DNA from 3 places in the Rhodopseudomonas sp. P1 genome. Region 3 is predicted to be linked to each of the others. Evidence: predicted binding sites of a transcription regulator. Region 3 holds the regulator's gene; each other region holds the start of a gene.
What was found. Region 3 encodes PhoB, which activates phosphate uptake and scavenging genes when phosphate is short. Its sites were predicted from a motif close to TGTCATNNANCTGTCAT; they were not measured.
Positions count from the first base shown of each region.

Region 1: the regulator PhoB is predicted to act here: its motif matches at 3,763-3,779, upstream of LRC39_RS11480 (pyruvate kinase).
Region 2: the regulator PhoB is predicted to act here: its motif matches at 2,486-2,502, upstream of phnF (phosphonate metabolism transcriptional regulator PhnF).

Region 1 is NZ_CP088006.1:2,466,750-2,473,834, forward strand. Features, by position in the region: gene LRC39_RS11470 (NAD(P)/FAD-dependent oxidoreductase) at 1-949, opposite strand, end outside; gene LRC39_RS11475 (hypothetical protein) at 1,138-2,109, opposite strand; gene LRC39_RS11480 (pyruvate kinase) at 2,220-3,698, opposite strand; gene LRC39_RS11485 (ArsC family reductase) at 3,917-4,264, shown strand; gene LRC39_RS11490 (hypothetical protein) at 4,460-5,107, shown strand; gene LRC39_RS11495 (ABC transporter ATP-binding protein) at 5,293-6,048, shown strand; gene LRC39_RS11500 (ABC transporter ATP-binding protein) at 6,041-6,787, shown strand; gene LRC39_RS11505 (branched-chain amino acid ABC transporter permease) at 6,827-7,085, shown strand, end outside.
Region 2 is NZ_CP088006.1:755,942-763,026, reverse strand. Features, by position in the region: gene phnE (phosphonate ABC transporter, permease protein PhnE) at 1-532, shown strand, start outside; gene phnE (phosphonate ABC transporter, permease protein PhnE) at 529-1,395, shown strand; gene LRC39_RS03585 (hypothetical protein) at 1,542-1,697, shown strand; gene phnF (phosphonate metabolism transcriptional regulator PhnF) at 1,719-2,447, opposite strand; gene phnG (phosphonate C-P lyase system protein PhnG) at 2,559-3,032, shown strand; gene phnH (phosphonate C-P lyase system protein PhnH) at 3,035-3,637, shown strand; gene LRC39_RS03565 (carbon-phosphorus lyase complex subunit PhnI) at 3,641-4,738, shown strand; gene LRC39_RS03560 (alpha-D-ribose 1-methylphosphonate 5-phosphate C-P-lyase PhnJ) at 4,735-5,613, shown strand; gene phnK (phosphonate C-P lyase system protein PhnK) at 5,606-6,424, shown strand; gene phnL (phosphonate C-P lyase system protein PhnL) at 6,424-7,085, shown strand, end outside.
Region 3 is NZ_CP088006.1:5,246,776-5,253,860, forward strand. Features, by position in the region: gene argF (ornithine carbamoyltransferase) at 1-38, opposite strand, end outside; gene LRC39_RS24250 (aspartate aminotransferase family protein) at 38-1,249, opposite strand; gene LRC39_RS24255 (GcrA family cell cycle regulator) at 1,726-2,235, shown strand; gene phoB (phosphate regulon transcriptional regulator PhoB) at 2,585-3,298, opposite strand; gene phoU (phosphate signaling complex protein PhoU) at 3,372-4,088, opposite strand; gene pstB (phosphate ABC transporter ATP-binding protein PstB) at 4,112-4,933, opposite strand; gene pstA (phosphate ABC transporter permease PstA) at 4,930-5,793, opposite strand; gene pstC (phosphate ABC transporter permease subunit PstC) at 5,795-6,796, opposite strand; gene pstS (phosphate ABC transporter substrate-binding protein PstS) at 7,007-7,085, opposite strand, start outside.

The sequences.
Region 1 (7,085 bases), 2.5 Mb from region 3:
GCTGATCGCCCTTGAACACGTCCATGCCTTCGAATTTCGGCATGTTCGGCTTGGCCGACATGCCGGTCGCGAGCACCAGCTGCTTCGGCTTCAGCGTGATCTCCTGGCCGTCGCGCTCGACCACCACGGTCCATTCCTTGGCGACGTCATCGTAGGAGGCGCGCTTGCAGACGGTGGAGCCCCAGTAATTCAGCTCCATCACCTTGGTGTACATCTCCAGCCAGTCTCCGATCTTGTCTTTCGGCGCAAACACCGGCCAGTTCGGCGGGAACGGCAGATAGGGCAGGTGGTCGTACCACACCGGGTCGTGCAGGCAGAGCGACTTGTAGCGCTTGCGCCAGCTGTCGCCTGGGCGCTCGTTCTTCTCGATGATGATGGTCGGCACGCCGAGCTGGCGCAGCCGCGCGCCGAGCGCGATGCCGCCCTGGCCGCCGCCGACGACCACGCAATAAGGCTGGCGGGTGATGCCGAGTTCGGCGGCTTCGGCGTCGCGTTCTTCCTTCCAGGTCTTGCGGCTGGGATCGGCGCCGTGCTTGACGCCCATCGGGCGCTGAAAGCCTTGCGGCTCTTCGAAGCCCTTCAGTTCGGCCATGGTGGTGAGCAGCGTCCAGATCCGGCCGTCCTTGATGCGGAGATGGCCGACGCCGCGGGCGAGCGCGGTGTCGAACTGGATGAAGCACTCGACGATGCCGTCGGTCTCGGCGGCGTCCTCGCCGTCGGCGATCCGCCAATGCGACGGCTTGGTATCGGTGAGCCGCGCGGTCAGCATGTCGCGGACCTGATCCTTGCCTTCCATCGTCTTGATGTTCCAGGTGAAGGCGATCAGGTCGCGCCAGTAGCAGTCGGTCTGAAACAGATCGACCGCGCGGTCGATGTCGCCGGCGCTCAGCGCGTCGTCGAGTTGTCCGAGGAGCGTGGTGACTTTGCCGTTCGGTGCGGTGTCGAGCATGCTGGTCCTCCCATGGGCTGTTGTTTTGACAGCATTGTTGCGTCGCGATGCGGCGTCGTTTTTTCGCGATGATACCATCGCGTGCATCCGAGGGGAGAGCGAAGCGAGCCAGCTAGTGAAGTTGTGATCAGTCGGTTGCTGCGATGCACGCAGTGGCGACAGCGTTTGCAATGGCCGCGTGTGCGGCTCTATTCGGTCTTGACGTCGAGCTTGGACGCGCCGGTGTAGTTGTAGACGTCGTGCAGCAATGTGAGGATTTCGGCGGCGATCGCGGCATCCGTCAGGGTCAGCGGATAGCTCTTGCTGTAGTTCGGCGCGCGGCCGGGCTCCTTGTAGCCGGCGGCCGTCAGGCGGGCGATGCGATCCGGATTCAGGACGGCGCTCAACGCCGCCCAGCTTTCGGCCGACGCGGCCTCGCAATACAGCGCCACCGGCGGCGTTTCCGGCATGCACTGGATGTAGCCGATGCCGCTGTCGAACACCGCATAGACCCGATGTGCCGCGTTCACCCGCAGTCGCTGAATCTCTGCTGTGACCGACGGACCGTACAGCTTGATCAGCGCTTCCGCAGTTTCGGCGGTCTGCGGCTGCGGGTTCGCCGCATAGGAGCAAGTGAGTAGCGCCGTCGAACGCATCGACGGTGCGCCGCTGACCATGCCGGCGAGATTCTGGGACGGCCCGTTCCGCGGCGGGCAGGGGATGTCGATCACCCAGTCGGTTTTCAGTTCGAGGTCTTGAAGGTTGATGTCGTAGGCATCAGTCAGCGTGCGTAAGATGTCCGCAGAGATCTGGCCGGTCGGCGCGTCGGCCGGAAATACTTTCGCGTAGTTGCCGAAAGCCGGATCTATGGTCCAGCCGAGCGCCGCAAGCCGATTTTGCCGTTCGATCGTCAGGACGTGCTTCAACGTTGGTTGCAGCGTCGGGCCGGCAGCTTCGCAGCGCATCTCGCGGCTCGGCAGGCGGCGGCACTGGATGTATTTGTTGCCGTCCCAGATCGTCGCGTAGCCGACCTTTTTGGCCCGGACGATGCTGGTGATGTTCTGCAGCGCGGCGTCGATCCGATCGACCGCAGCCTCTTCGGCGTGCCCCGGCGCTGCCGTCACGCCCAAGGTCATCAGCAGGGTGATCGCGGCTGCAAATCGAGCCGTCTGCTGCCTCATGATTTCCTCCGCTCACTCCGGCCGGCACAGCGGCTCTGCCCGTTTGGGAACATAGAGTGAACGAAGGAGTTATAGAGTCAACCTTAGGTTGATACCGAAAGTGATTGCGCTCACCCCCAGCTACGCAGCCGCCGGAGCTGCGGCGTCTTCTTGTGCTGATGGTCGGCCATCCGGCCGAGCAGCGTATCGAGCTCGGTGATCCCCTTGAACAGATACGGGCCCTTGTTCAGCATCACGCATTCGGCGCGTGCCGCCATCGCGGCGTCGGTCATTTCGCCCCGCGACGGCGTGCCTTTCTTCACCAGATGTTCGAGCACCTGGGTGGCCCAGATCACCGGGACATGGGCGGCTTCGCCGATCCACAGGATCTCTTCCTGCATTTCGGCGAGCCGGGCGAAGCCGATCTCGACCGCCAGATCGCCGCGCGCGATCATCACCGCGGTCGGCTGGCGGCCGGCGGCCTGGACCAGAATGTCCGGCAGGTGCGCGACCGCATCTGGCGTCTCGATCTTCAGCACCAGCGACAGCTTGTGCCAGTCGTCGGGCCGGCGTTCGGCGAGCGCAGCCTGCAGCATCTTCACGTCGCCGACCGACTGCACGAACGAGAACTCGACGCCGTCGGCATGGGCGGCGACGAAATCGAGGTCGGCGCGGTCCTTGGCGGTGAGCGCCGGGATGTCGAGCGGCGTATCCGGGAAGTTCAGGCCTTTCTCCGGCTTCAGCCGGAAGCCGGTGTCGGCGGTGGCGGTGACGCGGCCGACGAGACCCCACGCCGTCTTGCGCTCGATCCGGACGCACAGTTTGCCGTCGTCGACGAACACCCGGGCGCCGACGGCGGCGCGGGTCAGCGGATCGGGCAAGGTGCATTCCACCGCGAAATGCTCGTCGTCGAGATCAATCCGCTCGAATTCGCCCTGCGCCACGATCGCCACCAGATCGCCGGTGACGATGCGGTCGCGGCCGTCGGGCGTGCGCGCGGCGCCGGTCCGGATCTTGGGGCCGGCAATATCCATCAGCACCTTCATCCGACGCCCGGTCGCCTCCTCTGCGACATGGAGGTGATTGATCATCCGCTGCCAGGCGGCGGCATCGTCGTGGGCGCAGTTGATCCGCACTGCCTCGACGCCGCGCTCGGCGAGCCGCAGCATGAAGGTCGGATCGTCGGCGGCTTCGGACGGGCAGGTGACCAGCAGGGCGGAGTGGCGGGCGCCCGACAGCGGTCCGAACAGCTCGGCGCTGCGGCTGGCGAGATCGTGCTCGCCGGCGAAGAACTGCTTCGACGACGGCCGCAGCATGTCCGGCTCGCCCGCCAGCGCCGCCAGGGTGGCGCGCACCGCGAGCAGCGTCGGCATCACCCGGCTTTCGAGCCGGCCGAGCGAGGACAGCCCCAGCGCCATCAGGGCGTGCTGCAGCGGGCGCAGATCGTGGTGACGCAGCGCCAGATAGTGGGCGAGGTTGGCGGCGCTGGGGCCGAAGCCGGGACGATGGATCTGATCCGCCCAGCCGGCCAGCCGCTCGCGGCTGCCTTCGTCGATCTCGGTGATCAGCGTGTCGAGCTTGTGCTTGAGGCGGAGGATTTCGGTCGACATCGCAGGCATCTCACGGGTTTGGGCGGCATAGAGAACCGCATTCCACCCGCTCTAGGAGCGCTGGATGAAACCGATGTGACAGGTGCCGTTCCGCAGCCTCAGACTTTCTTCCCAGCTTCTTTCGCGAGTTCATGCACAGCGCGGCCATCGCGCTTGACGGCTGATGGGTGGGCGGCCTGAATGCGAGTCGATTGCTTTCAATCTTGCGGAGCCTGCGCGTGCCCACCATCCTCTATGGCATCAAGAACTGCGACACGATGAAGAAGGCGCGGACCTGGCTCGATGGCCACAGCGTCAGCTACACGTTCCACGACTACAAGACCGCGGGCATCGACCGGGAGCATCTCGAGCGCTGGGCGAAGCAGGCCGGCTGGGAGACGCTGCTCAATCGCGCCGGCACCACCTTCCGCAAGCTGCCCGAGGCGGACAAAGAGGGGCTGACCGAAGCTAAGGCGATCGCGCTAATGCTGGCGCAGCCGTCGATGATCAAGCGTCCGGTGCTGGAGCACGGCCGTAAGCTGCTGGTCGGCTTCCGCCCGGAAGCCTATGCCGAGGTGTTCGATTAGGGCTTGAACCTGACCAGGGATATTGCATTCTTAATCGTATGACGAACAAACGGCACGCCGAGACGGGGCGATTCATTCGGTACGTACCTCCCGCACGGTCGCGCGAGGAAGCGACGAAGGTCACCCTGTTGCAGCCCAAGCAGCGACCGAGTTCCGCTTCCCTGAAGGACATCCGCAAGGCGGTGCGCGAAGTGCATGGCGCGAAAGCTAAGTAAGCAGTCCGCCGACTACGACGACAGCGTCTTCGTCAACTGCCCGTTCGATTCCCAATACAAGCCTCTCTTCAACGCGATCGTCTTCACCGTCATTCTGTGCGGATTTCGCGCAAGATGCGCCCTTGAGATCGATGACGGCAGCCAGCCGCGGATCGAGAAGATCTTCTCGATCATCGAGCGTTGCCGTTTCGGAATTCACGATCTTTCCCGAACCGAGCTCGACGACCACTCCCAACTACCGCGGTTCAACATGCCGCTCGAACTCGGCATGTTCCTAGGTGTGAAGCGGTGCGGCGGACGGGTGCAGCGGCAGAAGACGTGCCTGGTGCTCGACACCGAGCGCTATCGCTACCAGAAATTCATGTCCGACATTGCCGGCCAGGATATCCAGGCTCATGGCGGCGAGCAGAAACGCGCCATTGCGGCGGTCCGGAACTGGTTGCGGACGGCGTCCGGCCGGACTCTTCCCGGCGGCGCCGAGGTGTTTCGCAGGTATCAGTTGTTCGAAACGGCCCTGCCGCAGGTTTGTCGTCATGCCGAACTCGACCCTACGGAATTGACCTTCGCCGACTTCGTCAGCCTGGCAGTCGAATGGCTGAAGGTCGATCTGCCGGCCGCCGGCCCATAGCTCGCGGTAGTGGATGCCGTCTTTTTCGCTGCCCAGCTTTGCATCTTGCACAAGGCTCGCGAATAGCGGCATAGTCGGGCCAGAAAGACGGGCCGGGCGCCAACGGCGCTCCGAGCACCGGCTCCAAAAAAGAAGACATCGGACGTCTGCGCCGGCACCGCCTGCGTTCGATGGGGGGAAGTTGCTTGGCCGATGATATCATCCTCGAAACCAATGGATTGACGAAGGAATTCGCCGGCTTCTTTGCCGTGCGGGACGTCAACCTGCGGGTCCGCCGTGGTCACATTCATGCACTGATCGGTCCGAACGGGGCCGGGAAGACCACGTGCTTCAATCTGCTCACCAAGTTCCTGCGACCGTCCGCCGGGCAGATCCTGTACAATGGGCAGGACATCACCGCGATGGCGCCGGCCGACGTGGCGCGGCTCGGCTTGGTGCGCTCCTTCCAGATCTCGGCGGTGTTCCCGCATCTGACCGCGCTCGAGAACGTGCGGGTGGCGCTGCAGCGGCAGCACGGGTCGTCGTTCGATTTCTGGCGCTCCAAGAGCGTGCTCGACAAGTACAACCACCGGGCGCGGGAACTGCTCGATGACGTCGGGCTGAGCGAGTTCGCCGACACGCCCGCGGTCGAGATGGCTTACGGCCGCAAGCGTGCGCTGGAGATCGCCACCACGCTGGCGCTCGATCCGGAGATGATGCTGCTCGATGAGCCGATGGCCGGCATGGGGCACGAGGACATCGACAAGATCGCGGCGCTGATCAAGCGGATCTCGGCCAAGTACACGATCCTGATGGTCGAGCACAATTTGAGCGTTGTCGCCAATCTGTCGGACGTCATCACCGTCCTGACCCGCGGTCAGGTGCTGGCGGAAGGCAACTACACCGACCTGACCCAGGATCAGCGGGTCAAGGAAGCCTATCTCGGAGCGGGCCATGGTTGAGGCGACCACAATGGAACGGCCCGCAAAGTCGGCTGCCGGCGCAGCGATGCTGAGCGTGCGCGATCTGCAGGCGTGGTACGGCGAATCCCACATTCTGCACGGCATGAATTTCGACGTCCGCGAAGGCGAGGTGGTGACGCTGCTCGGCCGCAATGGCGCCGGCAAGACCACCACGCTGAAGGCGGTGATGGGGATCGTCGGCAAGCGCAGCGGCACCATCACGTTCGACGGCACCGACATCAGCCGGGCGTCGTCGGACAAGATCGCCCGCCGCGGCATCGCGTTCTGCCCCGAGGAGCGCGGCATCTTCGCCAGCCTCGACGTGCGCGAAAACCTGATGCTGCCGCCGCAGGTTCGCCCCGGCGGGCTGTCGCTCGATCAGATCTTCGAACTGTTCCCGAACCTGCGCGAGCGGCTGAAGAGCCAGGGCACCAAGCTCTCGGGCGGCGAACAGCAGATGCTGGCGATCGCCCGCATCCTGCGCACCGGGGCGCGGTTCCTGATGCTGGACGAGCCGACCGAAGGTCTGGCGCCGGTGATCATCCAGCAGATCGGCCACACCATCGCGCGGCTGAAGAAGCAGGGCTTCACCATTCTCTTGGTTGAGCAGAACTTCCGCTTCGCCGCCACGGTGGCCGATCGCTACTACGTGGTCGAGCACGGCAAGATCATCGACGGCTTCGCCAATTCCGAGCTCGAAGCCAACATGGACAAGCTTCACACCTATCTCGGCGTCTGACGGCGGGACCGGTGACCTCCACGAAAGACTGAGAGCAAGATGGATATCAACGTCCCCGCTCTGTTGGCGCAGCTTCTGGTCGGCCTGATCAACGGCTCGTTCTATGCGCTGCTCAGCCTCGGCCTTGCCGTGATCTTCGGCATGCTCAACATCATCAACTTCGCGCACGGCGCGTTGTATATGATGGGCGCTTTCTGCGCGTATTTCCTGCTCAACCTGCTCGGCCTGAACTATTGGTGGGCACTGATTTTGTCGCCGATCATCGTCGGCCTGTTCGGTATGGTGATGGAGCGCACGC
Region 2 (7,085 bases), 830 kb from region 3:
GCTGTGCTTTCTCGCCTCGGCCAATCTGGTGCGTTCGCGCACGCTGGTCTTCGTCACCCGCCGCTTCCTTGAATTCTGCCGCACCGTGCCGGAGATCGTATTCGCGCTGCTGTTCGTGCTGGCGTTCGGGCTCGGCCCGCTGCCCGGCGTGCTGGCGATCGCGATTCACACCGCCGGCGCGCTCGGCAAGCTGTTCGCCGAAGTCGTCGAGAACATCGACGACAAGCCGCTGGAAGGCGTGGTGTCGTCCGGCGGTGATTGGTTCGAGATGGTCCGGTTTGCGGTGGTGCCGCAGGTGCTGTCGAACTTCGTCAGCTACGCGCTGCTGCGGTTCGAGATCAATGTCCGCGGCGCGGCCGTGATGGGCTTCGTCGGTGCCGGCGGCATCGGTCAGGACCTGATCGAAGCGGTGCGCAAGTTCTATTACAGCGACGTCAGCGCCATCCTGCTGCTGATCATCGTCACCGTGATGGCGATCGACTATTTCACCGAAGGCGTGCGCCGCCGCCTGATCGGCCAGGAGCGACGATGAGCACCGCCCGCCGCACCCTGAGCTTCGGCGACGAAGCCGGCATCGCCGCCCGCTTTCCCGAACACTTCCGTCCCAACTGGATCAACCGCGCCAAGCTGATCGGCGGCCTGACATTGGCCGCGGCCATCTTCGTGTTTGGCCTGATCCGTCTCGAGATCCCGTTTGACAGGTTATTCAGCGGCATCGGCCGTCTGATCGAATTTCTCGGCCTGATGCTGCCACCCGATCCGGGATCGTGGCAGCTCGCGCAAGTCTATCTGCACGCGATGGGCGAAACGCTGGCGATCGCCTTTCTCGGCACGCTCGGCGGTGCATTGCTGGCGTTTCCAGTGTCGTTCCTGGCGGCGCGCAACGTGCTACGCATCCGCCCGCTGCAATTGCTGACACGGCGCCTGCTCGACGCAGTGCGCGGCGTCGACACGCTGATCTGGGCGCTGATCTGGGTCGGCGTCGTCGGGCTCGGCCCGTTCGCCGGGATTCTGGCGGTGATGTGCTCGGACTTCGGCAATTTCGGCAAGCTGTTCTCGGAGGCCTTCGAGGCCGCCGACGAAAAGGCGAGCGAAGGCGTCAAGGCGACCGGCGGCTCGCACGTCCACAGCGTCCGCTTCGGCATGTTGCCGCAGGTGGTCCCGATCCTGGCCAGCCAGGTGCTGTACTTCTTCGAATCCAACACGCGCTCCGCCACCATCATCGGCATCGTCGGCGCCGGCGGCATCGGATTGCAGCTCGCCGAGCAGATCCGCGTGCTGGAGTGGCAGAAGGTGTCGTTCCTGATCCTGATGATCCTGGTCACCGTGGCAGCGATCGACTGGATCTCCAGCAAGCTGCGCTTCGCGATCATCGGCCGAAAGGCGGTTGGATAGCCACTGATGCGCGTGCGGATCGATCCCGACCCATTTCTTTATGTCGCCCCTATCAGAACGCAGTCGTCGGCCTCTCGATCCTTTATGCCGATCGGCCGATCTTTCCGTTGCGTTCGGCAAGTCCCGAACGACACGGAGGATCGAGCATGTACAGCCAGGGTGCGATTTATAGCGGGCGGAATCGCAGGGCCACCGTCCGGGCGCAGAAGGCGTGGCGCTCGAGCTTGCTGCTCGGCGCGCTGATGATCGTCAGCATCGCCATCAATGCCGCCATCGTGCTCGCCACCGGCAATGGCGGATAGTCATCGCGGCCTCAACGCCGGCTAATCCGGCTCGATCACGAACTCGACCCGCTCAGCGGCGAAGCGGGCGCGGGAGGTCAGCAGCGGTGTGCCGTCGGCAGCGACGTCGATACTCTCCACCACCAGCACCGGCCGTCCGGCCGCGAGATCGAGCCGCGCCGCATCGGCGGCATCGACCACCGAGGCGGTGATCCGGGTCGACAGCCGGCGATAGTCGCTGATGCCGTAATGCGCCAGCACCTTGGTCATCGAGCGTTTCGCCGCGAACACCTTGGGCGCATCGGGAAATCGCACCGCCGACAGCCAGGTCGTGCCGCGACTGATCGGCACGCCATCCGCCGATCGCAGCGCCTCGATCCGGAACAGTGGCGCGCCGATGTCGAGATCGAGCTGGCCGGCCAACGCGCCGGTCGCGGCCTCGCGCTCCGCGGCGATCAATTGACCGCGCGGCTCGCGCCCTCCTGCATTGATGATTTCGGAAAACCGCGTCCGGGTGCGCAGCGGATAAGCGATCCGCCGGCTGCGGACGAAGGTGCCGCTGCCACGCTCGGCGCGCACCAATCCACGCTCCGCCAGCGCCGCGAGCGCCCGCCGCACGGTGTGGCGGTTGACGCCGTAGTTCTCGGCAATCTCGGTCTCCCCCGGCAGCTTGCCGCCGGGCAGATAGCGGCCGTCGGCAATTGCCAGCTCGATGCCGTCGGCGACCTGACGCCACAGCGCGACGCCTGAAGAGAGTGCTTCGGCGGTCATGACCGGAACGCTTTCGTGATCATCGCCACGGAATTCGTCGTCATCGAGTTTTCACATTGTGCCTCTATCAAGTTGTCTATTAACATAGACAACTTGAACTGGGCAATGGCGATGCACGCCGAAACCACGAACCTCCCCGAACAAGCTGCGATCGCGCGGCGCCGCGCCGCGATGGCGGTGTTGGCTGCGTCGGATACCGCAGCGATCGACGCGCGCGTCGGCGCCCTGGCGCCGCCGGCCTTCACGCTGCTCCGTGAGCCGGAACAGGGACTGGTGATGCTGCGCGGCCGGATCGGCGGCGATGGCGCCGCCTTCAATGTCGGCGAGGCGACGGTGTCGCGCGCTGCGGTGCGGCTCGCCAGCGGCGAGGTCGGGCTCGGCTACACGCTGGGCCGAGATCGGACCAAGGCGAAGCTGATCGCGCTGTGCGACGCGCTGCTGCAATCGGCGGACTATTCGGCTGCGGTCGAGGCCGAGGTGATCGCGCCGCTGCGAACCGAGGTGGAAGCCGCTCGCGCCGAAAAGGCGGCCCAGACGGCTGCCACCAAGGTCGATTTCTACACGCTGGTGCGAGGCGAGGGCTGACCATGACCACCACCGAACTTGCCGCCGGCTTTGCCGACAAGGTGCTCGGGGCGCAATCGACCTTCCGCGCCGTGATGAAAGCGATGGCGCGGCCCGGCCGCATCCAACGCATCAGCGTCGAAGCCGGCACACCGGCGCCGCTGATGCACGGCAGCGCCGCACTGGCGCTGACGCTGTTCGATCACGACACGCCGATCTGGCTCGACGAGACGATCGCGGCGGACGGCACCGTGGCGCAGTGGCTGAAGTTTCACACCGGTGCGCCGCTGACCGGCGATCCCTCCTCCGCGGCGTTCGCGCTGATCGGGGACGGCTCAGTGTTGCTGCCGCTCGAGCGGTTCGCGGTCGGCACGCCGGAATATCCGGACCGGTCGACCACACTCATTATTCAAGTGCAGGCGCTCGGCTCCGGCGCCAGCTTCCGGCTGCACGGTCCAGGCATCGACGGCGAGGCGCTGCTGCAGGCATCGCTGCAGCCGGTCGACCTGTTCGATCGCCTGAATATCAACGCAGCGCTGTTTCCGCGCGGCTTCGACGTGGTGCTGGTGAACGGCGACCAGGTGGTGGCGATCCCGCGTACCACGCGCCTCAGCCAAGGGAGCTGACCGATGTATGTCGCAGTCAAAGGCGGCGAACGCGCCATCGACAATGCCCACCGGCTGCTCGCCGATGCCCGTCGCGGGAAGCGTAACGTGCCGGAGCTGACGCTCGACCAGATTTCCGAACAGCTCGCGCTCGGCGTCGATCGGGTGATGAGCGAAGGCTCGCTGTACGACCGCGAGCTGGCGGCGCTGGCGATCAAGCAGGCGCGCGGCGATCTGATCGAAGCGATCTTCCTGGTGCGGGCATTCCGCGCCACGCTGCCGCGGTTCGGTTCGTCCGAGCCGGTCGACACCGGCGCAATGGCGGTCCGGCGGCGCATTTCCTCGACCTTCAAGGACATTCCGGGCGGCCAGATCCTCGGCCCGACCTTCGACTACACCCACCGGCTGCTCGATCCGCAGCTCGCCGAAGGCGGCGATCCGGCCGAGCCGGCGACAGCGGAAGCCAGTGACGCACCGACGCCACGGGTGACCGACATCCTGCGCCAGGACGGCCTGATCGAAGAGTCACCGGTTGCCGCGGACGACGCAGCCGTGGGCGACCTCACCCGTGAGCCGCTGAATTTTCCAGCCGGACGCGACCTGCGGCTGCAGAACCTCGCCCGCGCCGACGAGGGCTTTCTGCTGGCACTCGGCTATTCCACCCAGCGCGGCTACGGCCGCAACCATCCGTTCGCCGGCGAGATCCGTTTCGGCGAAGTCGAGGTGTTCTTCGAGGCAGAAGACGCCGGCTTCGCGGTGCCGCTCGGCAGCGTGGCGCTGACCGAGTGCCAGATGGTCAATCAGTTCAAAGGCTCGGCGACCGAGGCGCCGCGCTTCACCCGAGGCTACGGCCTCGCCTTCGGCCAGAGCGAGCGCAAGGCGATGTCGATGGCCTTGGTCGATCGCGCGCTGCGCGCGCAAGAACTCGGCGAGGACATCAAGGCGCCGGCGCAGGACGAGGAGTTCGTGCTGTCGCATTCCGACAACGTCCAGGCGACCGGCTTCGTCGAGCATCTGAAGCTGCCGCACTACGTCGATTTCCAGTCCGAGCTCGGCCTGCTGCGCAAGCTGCGCGCCGAATTCAACCAGGACCAACCCGAGCTGCGCGAGGCTGCGGAATGACCGAGGCGACTTACAACTTCGCTTATCTCGACGAGCAGACCAAGCGGATGATCCGCCGCGCGATCCTGAAAGCGATCGCGATCCCCGGCTATCAGGTGCCGTTCGCCAGCCGCGAGATGCCGATGCCTTATGGTTGGGGCACCGGCGGCGTGCAGGTGACGGCGTCGATCCTCGGCCCGGACGATACGCTGAAGGTGATCGACCAGGGCAGCGACGACACCACGAACGCGATCTCGATCCGCAAGTTCTTCGCCAAGACCGCCGGCGTCGCCACCACCACGTCGACGCCGGACGCGAGCGTGATCCAGACTCGGCACCGGATTCCAGAGACGCCGCTGCACGAGGGCCAGGTGCTGGTGTATCAGGTGCCGATCCCCGAACCGCTGCGCTATCTCGAACCGCGCGAAACCGAGACGCGGCGGATGCACGCGCTCGCCGAATACGGCCTGATGCACGTCAAGCTGTACGAAGACATCGCCAAGTTCGGCCACATCGCCACCGCCTACGCCTACCCGGTGAAGGTCGCCGGCCGCTACGTGATGGATCCGTCGCCGACACCAAAATTCGACAATCCGAAGATGGACAATTGTCCGGCGCTGCAACTATTCGGCGCCGGCCGCGAAAAGCGGATCTACGCAATCCCGCCCTATACCCAGGTGGTGTCGCTGGATTTCGAGGACCATCCGTTCACGCGGTATCGCCAGGACGGCTGCTGCGCGCTGTGCGGCGCCGACGATTCCTATCTCGACGAGATCGTCACCGATAACGCCGGCACCCGGATGTTCGTGTGCTCCGACACCGATTATTGCGAAGGCCGCCGCGCCCAGGGCCACACCGGCAGCGAAACCGCACCGATGGAGAGCGTCCATGCTTGACCGCATCTCGTCCGCCGCACCGGGCGCCTTCACCGCGGCCGATCAGCCGCTGCTGATCGCCGATGGCCTGTCGAAACGCTACGGCCGGATCGATGCCTGTCGCGCCGTGTCGTTCGAGCTCTTCCCCGGCGAAGTGCTGGCGATCGTCGGCGAATCCGGATCCGGCAAATCGACCCTGCTACAGATGCTGTCGGGACAGATGACGCCGAGCGCCGGTCGCGTGTCCTACCGGATGCGCGACGGCATCTTGCGCGATCTCGCCGAACTCGGCGAAGCCGAACGCCGGCTGCTGCTGCGCACCGATTGGGGCTTCGTGCATCAGGACCCGGCGCAGGGCCTGCGCATGGCGGTCTCGGCCGGCGCCAATGTCGGTGAACGGCTGATGGCGGTCGGCTGGAATCACTACGGCAAGATCCGTAGCGTCGCCAGCGACTGGCTGGAGCGCGTCGAAATCGACACCGGCCGCATCGACGATGCGCCGCGCACTTATTCCGGCGGCATGCGGCAGCGGCTGCAGATCGCCCGCAACCTCGTCACCGATCCGCGCCTCGTCTTCATGGACGAGCCGACCGGGGGACTGGACGTCTCGGTGCAGGCGCGGCTGCTTGATCTGGTCCGCAGCCTGGTGGCCGAACTTGGGCTCGCCGCGATCGTCGTCACCCACGATCTCGCGGTGGCGCGGCTGCTGTCGCACCGCATCCTGGTGATGAAATCAGGCCGCGTCATCGAGACCGGGCTGACCGACCAGGTGCTCGACGATCCGCGCGAACCCTATACGCAACTGCTCGTCTCCTCGATCCTTCCGGCGTGATGACCATGACCCAAACTCCCGCTCTCGTCGTCGACAACGCCCAGAAGAGTTTCGTCATGCATCTGCAGGGCGGCGTGACGCTGCCGGTGGTGCGGGGCGTCAGCTTCCAGGTTCAACCCGGCGAATGCGTCGTGCTGTCCGGCCCCTCCGGCGCGGGCAAATCGTCGATCCTGAAAATGATCTTCGGCAATTATCGTTGCGACTCCGGCGCGATCCGGATTGCCCATGAGGGTGATACGCTCGACATCGCCACCGCGCAGCCGCGGCAGATCCTCGCCGCGCGCCGCGGCAGCATCGGTTACGTCAGCCAGTTTTTGCGCGCCGTCCCCCGCGTCGCGGCGCTCGACGTCGTGGCCGAGCCGCTGATCGTGCAGGGCACGGCCCGGGAGGCGGCGCGCGAACAGGCCGGCGTGCTGCTGCGCCGGCTGAACATTCCGGAGCGGCTGTGGACGCTGCCGCCGGCGACGTTCTCGGGCGGCGAACAACAGCGCGTCAACATCGCCCGCGGCTTCATCTCGCACACGCCGATCCTGCTGCTCGACGAGCCGACCGCGTCGCTCGACGCCAAGAATCGCGCCGTGGTGGTCGAGCTGATCGCGGAGACCAAGGCGCAGGGCGCCGCGATCATCGCCATCGTGCACGACGACGAGATCCGTGAGAT
Region 3 (7,085 bases):
TCGAGGAAGTGCCGCGGCGTGTTGCTGGAGCTGCTCATCACACCGCCTCCTTCTGCGCCGCCTGCCCGGCAAGCGTGACGCAGGCGCGCTCCAGTCGCCCGATCGCTTCGTCGAGTTCGGCCTCGCTGACGATCAGCGGCGGCAGCAGACGCACGACGTTGTCGCCGGCGCCGACGGTGAGCAGCTTCTCGGCCCGCAGCGCCGCGATCAGCTCGGGCGACGGCACCACCGCCTTGAGGCCGAGCAGCAAGCCTTCGCCGCGGATTTCGCTGACGACGCGCGGATGCCGATCGACGACGCCGGCGAGCTTCTGTTTCAGCAGCAGTGACATCTTCTTGACGTGGTCGAAGAAGCCCGGCTGCAGCATGATATCGAGCACCGCGTTGGCGGCCGCGACGGCCAGCGGATTGCCGCCGAAGGTCGAACCGTGCGCGCCCGGCGCCATGCCCTTCGCGGCTTCCGCGGTCGACAGGCAGGCGCCAATCGGAAAGCCACCGCCGAGCGCTTTGGCCAGCGACATCAAATCCGGCGCGACGCCGACCCGCTTATAGGCGAACAGTTCGCCAGTGCGGCCCATGCCGGTCTGGACTTCGTCGAAGATCAGCAGCAGGCCGTGCGCGTCGCACAGCTCACGCAGGCCGCGGAAGAACGCCAGCTCCGGCGAGCGCACGCCGCCCTCGCCCTGCAGCGGCTCGATCAGGATCGCGGCGGTGGTCGGACCGATCGCGGCCTTGACCGCATCGAGGTCACCGAGCGGCAACTGATCGAAACCGTCGAGCGGCTTGCCGTAGCCTTCCAGGTACTTTGCCGCGCCGGTAGCGGCGAGCGTGCCGAGCGTGCGGCCGTGGAACGCGCCTTCGAAAGTAATCACCCGGGTGCGCTCGGGCTCGCCCTTGGAGAAGTGGTAGTGCCGCGCCATCTTCAGCGCGCACTCGACCGCTTCAGCACCCGAATTGCAGAAGAACACCTTGTCGGCAAAGCTCTGTTCGCACAGCCGCGCCGCCAGCTTCTCGCCGTCCGGGCTCTTGAACAGGTTGGACATGTGCCACAGTTTGGTCGCCTGCTGCTGCAAGGCTTCGACCAGATGCGGATGGCAATGGCCGAGCGCGTTGACGGCGACGCCGCTGGTGAAGTCGAGGTAGCGCTCGCCATCAGTTCCGTGCAGCCAGACACCTTCGCCGCGCTCGAACGCGACATCCGCTCTGGCGAAAACCGGGAGGAGATGGGACGTTGAAGCGCTCTGAGACATGGCCGATCCGATCGGAAAATAGCGGGCCGCCGGCCGGCCGCGTCACGCGCATGACACGAACGCAGTCTGGGACAACGTACCCCGGAAACGAAACGTGCCGCCTTTCCAGGCGGCACGTGGGATTATTCTAGAAGCGTCGAACTCACTGTCAACACGGAGCTTCGACGAAGTGCTGCCGGAAAGCAGCACTCGCGCTGTTTGTTGTGGCTTCGCGGACTCACTCACAGGAGAAGGTGTGGACGCACCGGGTCGGACTCTTGCGCGCGAGTCACGGCATATTGTAGCCTTTTGACTGTCGGGTACGACATCTCGTGCGCGGTTTGTAATCCATTTCGAGTTCTCGGATGAGGCGTAACGCCGGGGCGGCAAGGGTCGTCCGGCGAGCGCTAAGGGATTCTGACAGCTGAGATTTTGACGACCTCACAGCCGCGGTTCCGCGCCGCCCTTCGGCGCCCGCGGCAGGAAGGGATAGAACTATGACGGCATTGACCTGGACCGACGAGCGCGTCGAGCAGTTGAAGAAATTGTGGGAGGGCGGGCTGTCGGCGAGTCAAATTGCCGCCGAGCTTGGCAACGTTACCCGCAATGCCGTGATCGGCAAGGTCCACCGCCTCGGCCTGTCGGGCCGGGCCAAGAGCCCCACGTCGGCAGCGCCGCGGCCGCGCAAGGCGCGCCCGGTGCAGCAGATGATGAGGGTGACCCGCCCGGTGGCGCGCGGCAACACCGCGCTGGCGCACGCTTTCGAAGTGGAAGCCGAGCCCGATCCGATCGCCTTCGACAACGTGGTTCCGATGAACCAGCGGCTGTCGCTGCTGGAACTCAACGAAGCCACCTGCCACTGGCCGGTCGGCGACCCGTCGAGCCCGGAATTCTTCTTCTGCGGCGGCAAGTCGCTGCCGGGCCTGCCCTACTGCGCGCATCACTCGCGCATCGCCTATCAGCCGGTCGGCGATCGCCGCCGCGCAGCTCCCAAGACCACGCGCTAGACTGACGCCGCCTGCCCGAGGCCGCGGCAAACCGCGCGTGCAGCGCAGGGCTGCGCCATCCCTCCAAACTGTCATCGCCCGCAAAAGCGGGCGACCCAGTATTCCAGAGCGTCGGTTACTTCCCCCCACTCACTGCAATACTGGATCCTCCGCCTTCGCGGAGAATGACGCTGCTATGTTGGGCTGAGGCCGCAGCTGAACGATTGCAAAAGCGATAGAGTCGACAAACGCCGCCATCGCGTCGTTCCCACGTGTCGCTAAATCACGCTCGCGGTCATCGTGATTTGAAACGAGTGTCTTGGTGGGCACGCTTCGCTTTGCCCACCCGACGTCGCAAACCTGCTAACAACTACGACGGGCTGCCTTCGACCTTGGCGAAGCGGTCGTCGAGCGCGTAGCCGGCGCCGCGGACGGTGCGGATCGGGTCCTGCTCGCGACCGATATTGAGCAGCTTGCGCAGGCGGCCGATGTGCACGTCGACGGTGCGCTCATCGATATAGATGTCGCGCCCCCAGACGCCGTCGAGCAGCTGCTCGCGGCTGAACACCCGGCCCGGGTGCTCCAGGAAGAATTCGAGCAGGCGATACTCGGTCGGGCCGAGATCGATCGGCCGGCCGGACCGCGCCACCCGGCGCTTGTCGCGATCGAGTTCGAGATCACCATACGCCAGCACGGTGGCGAGCCGCTCCGGCGCAGCACGGCGCAGCAGGCCCTTCACCCGCGCCAGCAGCTCCGGCACCGAGAACGGCTTGACGATGTAATCGTCCGCCCCGGTGGCGAGCCCGCGGACGCGCTCGCTTTCCTCGCCGCGCGCGGTGAGCATGATGATCGGCAGTTGCTTGGTGTCGTTGCGCGCCCGCAGGCGGCGGCACAGTTCGATGCCGGACAGGCCCGGCAGCATCCAGTCCAGGACCACGAGATCCGGAATCCGCTCCTTCATCCGGGTGTCGGCGTCGTCGCCGCGTGCGACGGTCTCGACCTCGTAACCTTCTGATTCCAGATTGTATCGCAGCAGCGTCGTCAGCGCTTCCTCGTCTTCAACTACCAGAATGCGCGCAGCCATCGTCGTCCTCGTCTCAGTGTCGTCTCGATCCGTCCCATGGCGCCGGCCCGGCGGGCCGGCCGCCAGAGCAGCGTCAGTTGCCAGGCGTCGCGTTGGCGAAGGTGGTCATGTCGCCCTTCGGACGCTTGTCCATGATCTGCTGGCCTTCGATCATGTAGAACACCGTCTCGGCGATGTTGGTCGCATGATCGCCGATCCGCTCGATGTTCTTGGCGCAGAACATCAGGTGAATGCAGAACGAGATGTTGCGCGGATCTTCCATCATGTAGGTGAGCAGCTCGCGGAACAGCGAGGTGCAGATCGCGTCGACTTCCTCGTCGCCGTTCCACACCACCATCGCGGCCGGCAGATCGTGCGCCGTATAGGCATCGAGCACCGCCTTGACCTGCGATTGCACGAGGTCGGTCATGTGCTCGAGGCCACGGATCAGCTTCAGCGGATGGAAGTCGCTGTCGATCGCATTGACGCGCTTGGCGATGTTCTTCGACAGATCGCCGATCCGCTCGAGGTCGGTGGCGACGCGCATCGCGCCGACGATTTCGCGCAGGTCGATCGCCATCGGCTGGCGCCGCGCGATGGTCAGCACCGCGCGCTCTTCGATACTCCGCTGCATCTGGTCGATCTCGGCATCGGCCGCGACCACGCGGGAGGCCAGCGCGACGTCGCGCCGGATCAGCGCATCGACCGAGTCGACGATCTGACGCTCGGCCAGGCCGCCCATCTCCGCAACCAGCCGGGTCAGATCCTGCAGGTCGCCGTCGAACGCCTTGGTGGTATGTTCGAATCCCATATCCGTGCTCCTCGCCCGCCGCGTCAGCCGAACCGGCCGGTGATGTAGTCCTGGGTGCGCCGATCGCTCGGCGAGGTGAAGATCTTGTTGGTCGGGCCGAACTCGATCAGCTCGCCGAGATACATGAAGGCGGTCGACTCCGACACGCGCGCCGCCTGCTGCATGTTATGGGTCACGATCGCGATGGTGTATTGTTCCTTCAGCTCGTCGATCAGCTCTTCGATCTTGGCAGTGGAGATCGGGTCGAGCGCCGAGCACGGCTCGTCGAACAGGATCACTTCCGGCCGCACCGCGATGGTGCGGGCAATGCACAGCCGCTGCTGCTGACCGCCCGACAGGCTGAGGCCGGAGGCATTGAGCTTGTCTTTGACTTCGTTCCACAGCGCCGCGCCGCGCAGCGCCTTCTCGACACGTCCGTCCATCTCCGACTTCGAGATCTTCTCGTACAGCCGGACGCCGAACGCGATGTTCTCATAGATCGTCATCGGGAACGGGGTCGGCTTCTGGAACACCATGCCGACCCGCGCGCGCAGCAGGTTGAGGTCGAGCTTGGGGTCGAGGATGTTGGTGTTGTCGAGCAGCACCTGCCCCTCGGCGCGCTGCCCCGGATACAGATCATACATCCGGTTGAAGATGCGCAGCAGGGTCGACTTGCCGCAGCCCGACGGACCGATGAACGCGGTGACGCGGTTGGTGGCGAGCGCCAGATTGATGTGCTTCAGCGCGTGGTTCTGACCGTAGTAGAAGTTGAGGTCGCGTACGGTCACCTTGGCCGGGCCGTCCGGCTGGGCGCCGATCGGCGGCATCGCGGACGGAACGCTGGTGGCGATCGAGATCTCGGTCATTTCGTGGTCCTCTCGGCGCCGATGATGCGCGCGCCAATGTTCAGGGCAAGCACGGTCAGGGTGATCAGCAGCGCGCCGGTCCAGGCGAGCTGCTTCCAGTAAGCGTAGGGGCTCTGGACGAAGTTGTTGATGGTCACCGGCAGGTTGGCCATCGTCTTGGTCAGATCCAGGCTGAAGAACTGGTTGCTGAGCGCGGTGAACAGCAGCGGCGCGGTCTCGCCGGCGACACGGGCGGTCGCCAGCAGGATGCCGGTGATCAGACCGGCGCGGGCGGCGCGATAGGCGATCCGGCGGATCACCAGCGAGCGCGGCAGGCCGAGCGCCGAGGCGGCTTCGCGCAGCGAGCTCGGCACCAGCAGCAGCATGTCTTCGGTGGTGCGCACCACCACCGGGATCACGATCACCGCCAGCGCCAGCGCGCCGGCGAGCGCCGAGAACCGACCCATGGTCACCACCACCGCGCCGTAGATGAACAGGCCGATGATGATCGAGGGGGCGCTGAGCAGGATGTCGTTGATGAAGCGGATCACCGAGGTCAGCTTGTCGTACTTGCCGTATTCGGCCAGATACGTGCCGGCGAACAGCCCGAGCGGCGCGCCGATTCCGACGCCCAGAATGGTCATCAGCACCGAGCCGACGATCGCGTTCAGAAGACCGCCCTCGCTCGAGCCGGGCGGCGGCGTGTTCTGGGTGAACACTTCGAGATTGAGGCCGGCAAGGCCGTTCCAGAACAGCGTGAACAGGATCAGCGCCAGCCAGGTGACGCCGAACAGCGCCGCCCCCGAGCACAGCACCTTGATCACCAGGTCGTTGCGGTGACGCCGCTTGTAGATCGGGTTGTCGAGATGGATCGGCGACATCTTACTTGCCCGCCTTCAGTTCGAGCCGCAGCAACAGCAGCCGGGCGGCCGCCAGCACCAGGAAGGTCAGAATGAACAGCAGCAGGCCGAGCAGGATCAGGCCTGACTGATGCAGGCCATCGCTCTCGGCGAATTCTGAGGCGATCGCCGCCGAGATCGTGGTGCCGGGCGCGAAGATCGAGCCGGAGATCCGGAACGAGTTGCCGATGATGAAGGTCACCGCCATGGTTTCGCCGAGCGCACGGCCGAGCGCCAGCATCACGCCGCCGATCACGCCGACCCGGGTGTACGGGATCACGACGCTGCGGACGACTTCCCAGGTGGTGCAGCCGACGCCGTAGGCGGCTTCCTTCAGCACCGGCGGCACGGTCTTGAACACGTCGACCGAGATCGCGGTGATGAACGGCAGTACCATGATGGCGAGGATCAGCGAGGCGTTGAACAGGCTGAGATAGGACGGCGGACCGGCGAAGATATCGCCCAGCACCGGCACGCCTTCGAACAGCGCGATCATCGCCGGCTGGAAGTGATAGGCCAGGAACGGGCCGAGCACGAAGAAGCCCCACATGCCATAGATGATCGACGGAATGCCGGCGAGCAGTTCGATGGCGAGGCCGATCGGGCGGCGCAGCCACATCGGGCAAAGCTCGGTGAGGAAGATCGCGATGCCGAGGCCGACCGGGATCGCGATCATCATCGCGATCAGCGACGTCACCAGCGTGCCGTAGATCGGGCCGAGCGCGCCGAGGACCGGCGGATCGTTGGCCGGCGCCCAGCGCGAGGTGGTGAGGAACGAGAGACCGAATTCGCGGATCGCCGGCAAAGCACCGACGATCAGCGAGATGATGATGCCGCCGAGGATCAGCAGCACCGAAATCGCGCAAGCGCGCGTCGTCCAATAGAAGGTCTTGTCGCCGAGCTTGAAGGCGCTGAGCGCCTTGGCCCGATCGTAAGGTCCGGCAGCCGTCTGCAACCCGGTCGTCTCAACCGCCATGTCCGCCACGCTAACTCTCCTCATGCCTACTGCAGGGCCGAAACCGCGCCTCGCGGCTGGAGATCTGAATTGAAAACCGGATGCGCGATCGAGGGTCGCGCCAGCACCGACTGCGGTGCAAAGCCGGAGCCCGAGTGTCCGAAGCCTCGGGGTCCGCCGTTCGCGTGAACGTCTTGCTGCGACCCGGTTGGATCCGGATCGCAGCCAGACGCCAGACTATCAGCTCTTGATGTCCGAGGCCCAGGTCTTCTCGATCAGCTTGACGACCGGTTCCGGCATCGGGATGTAGTCGAGCTCT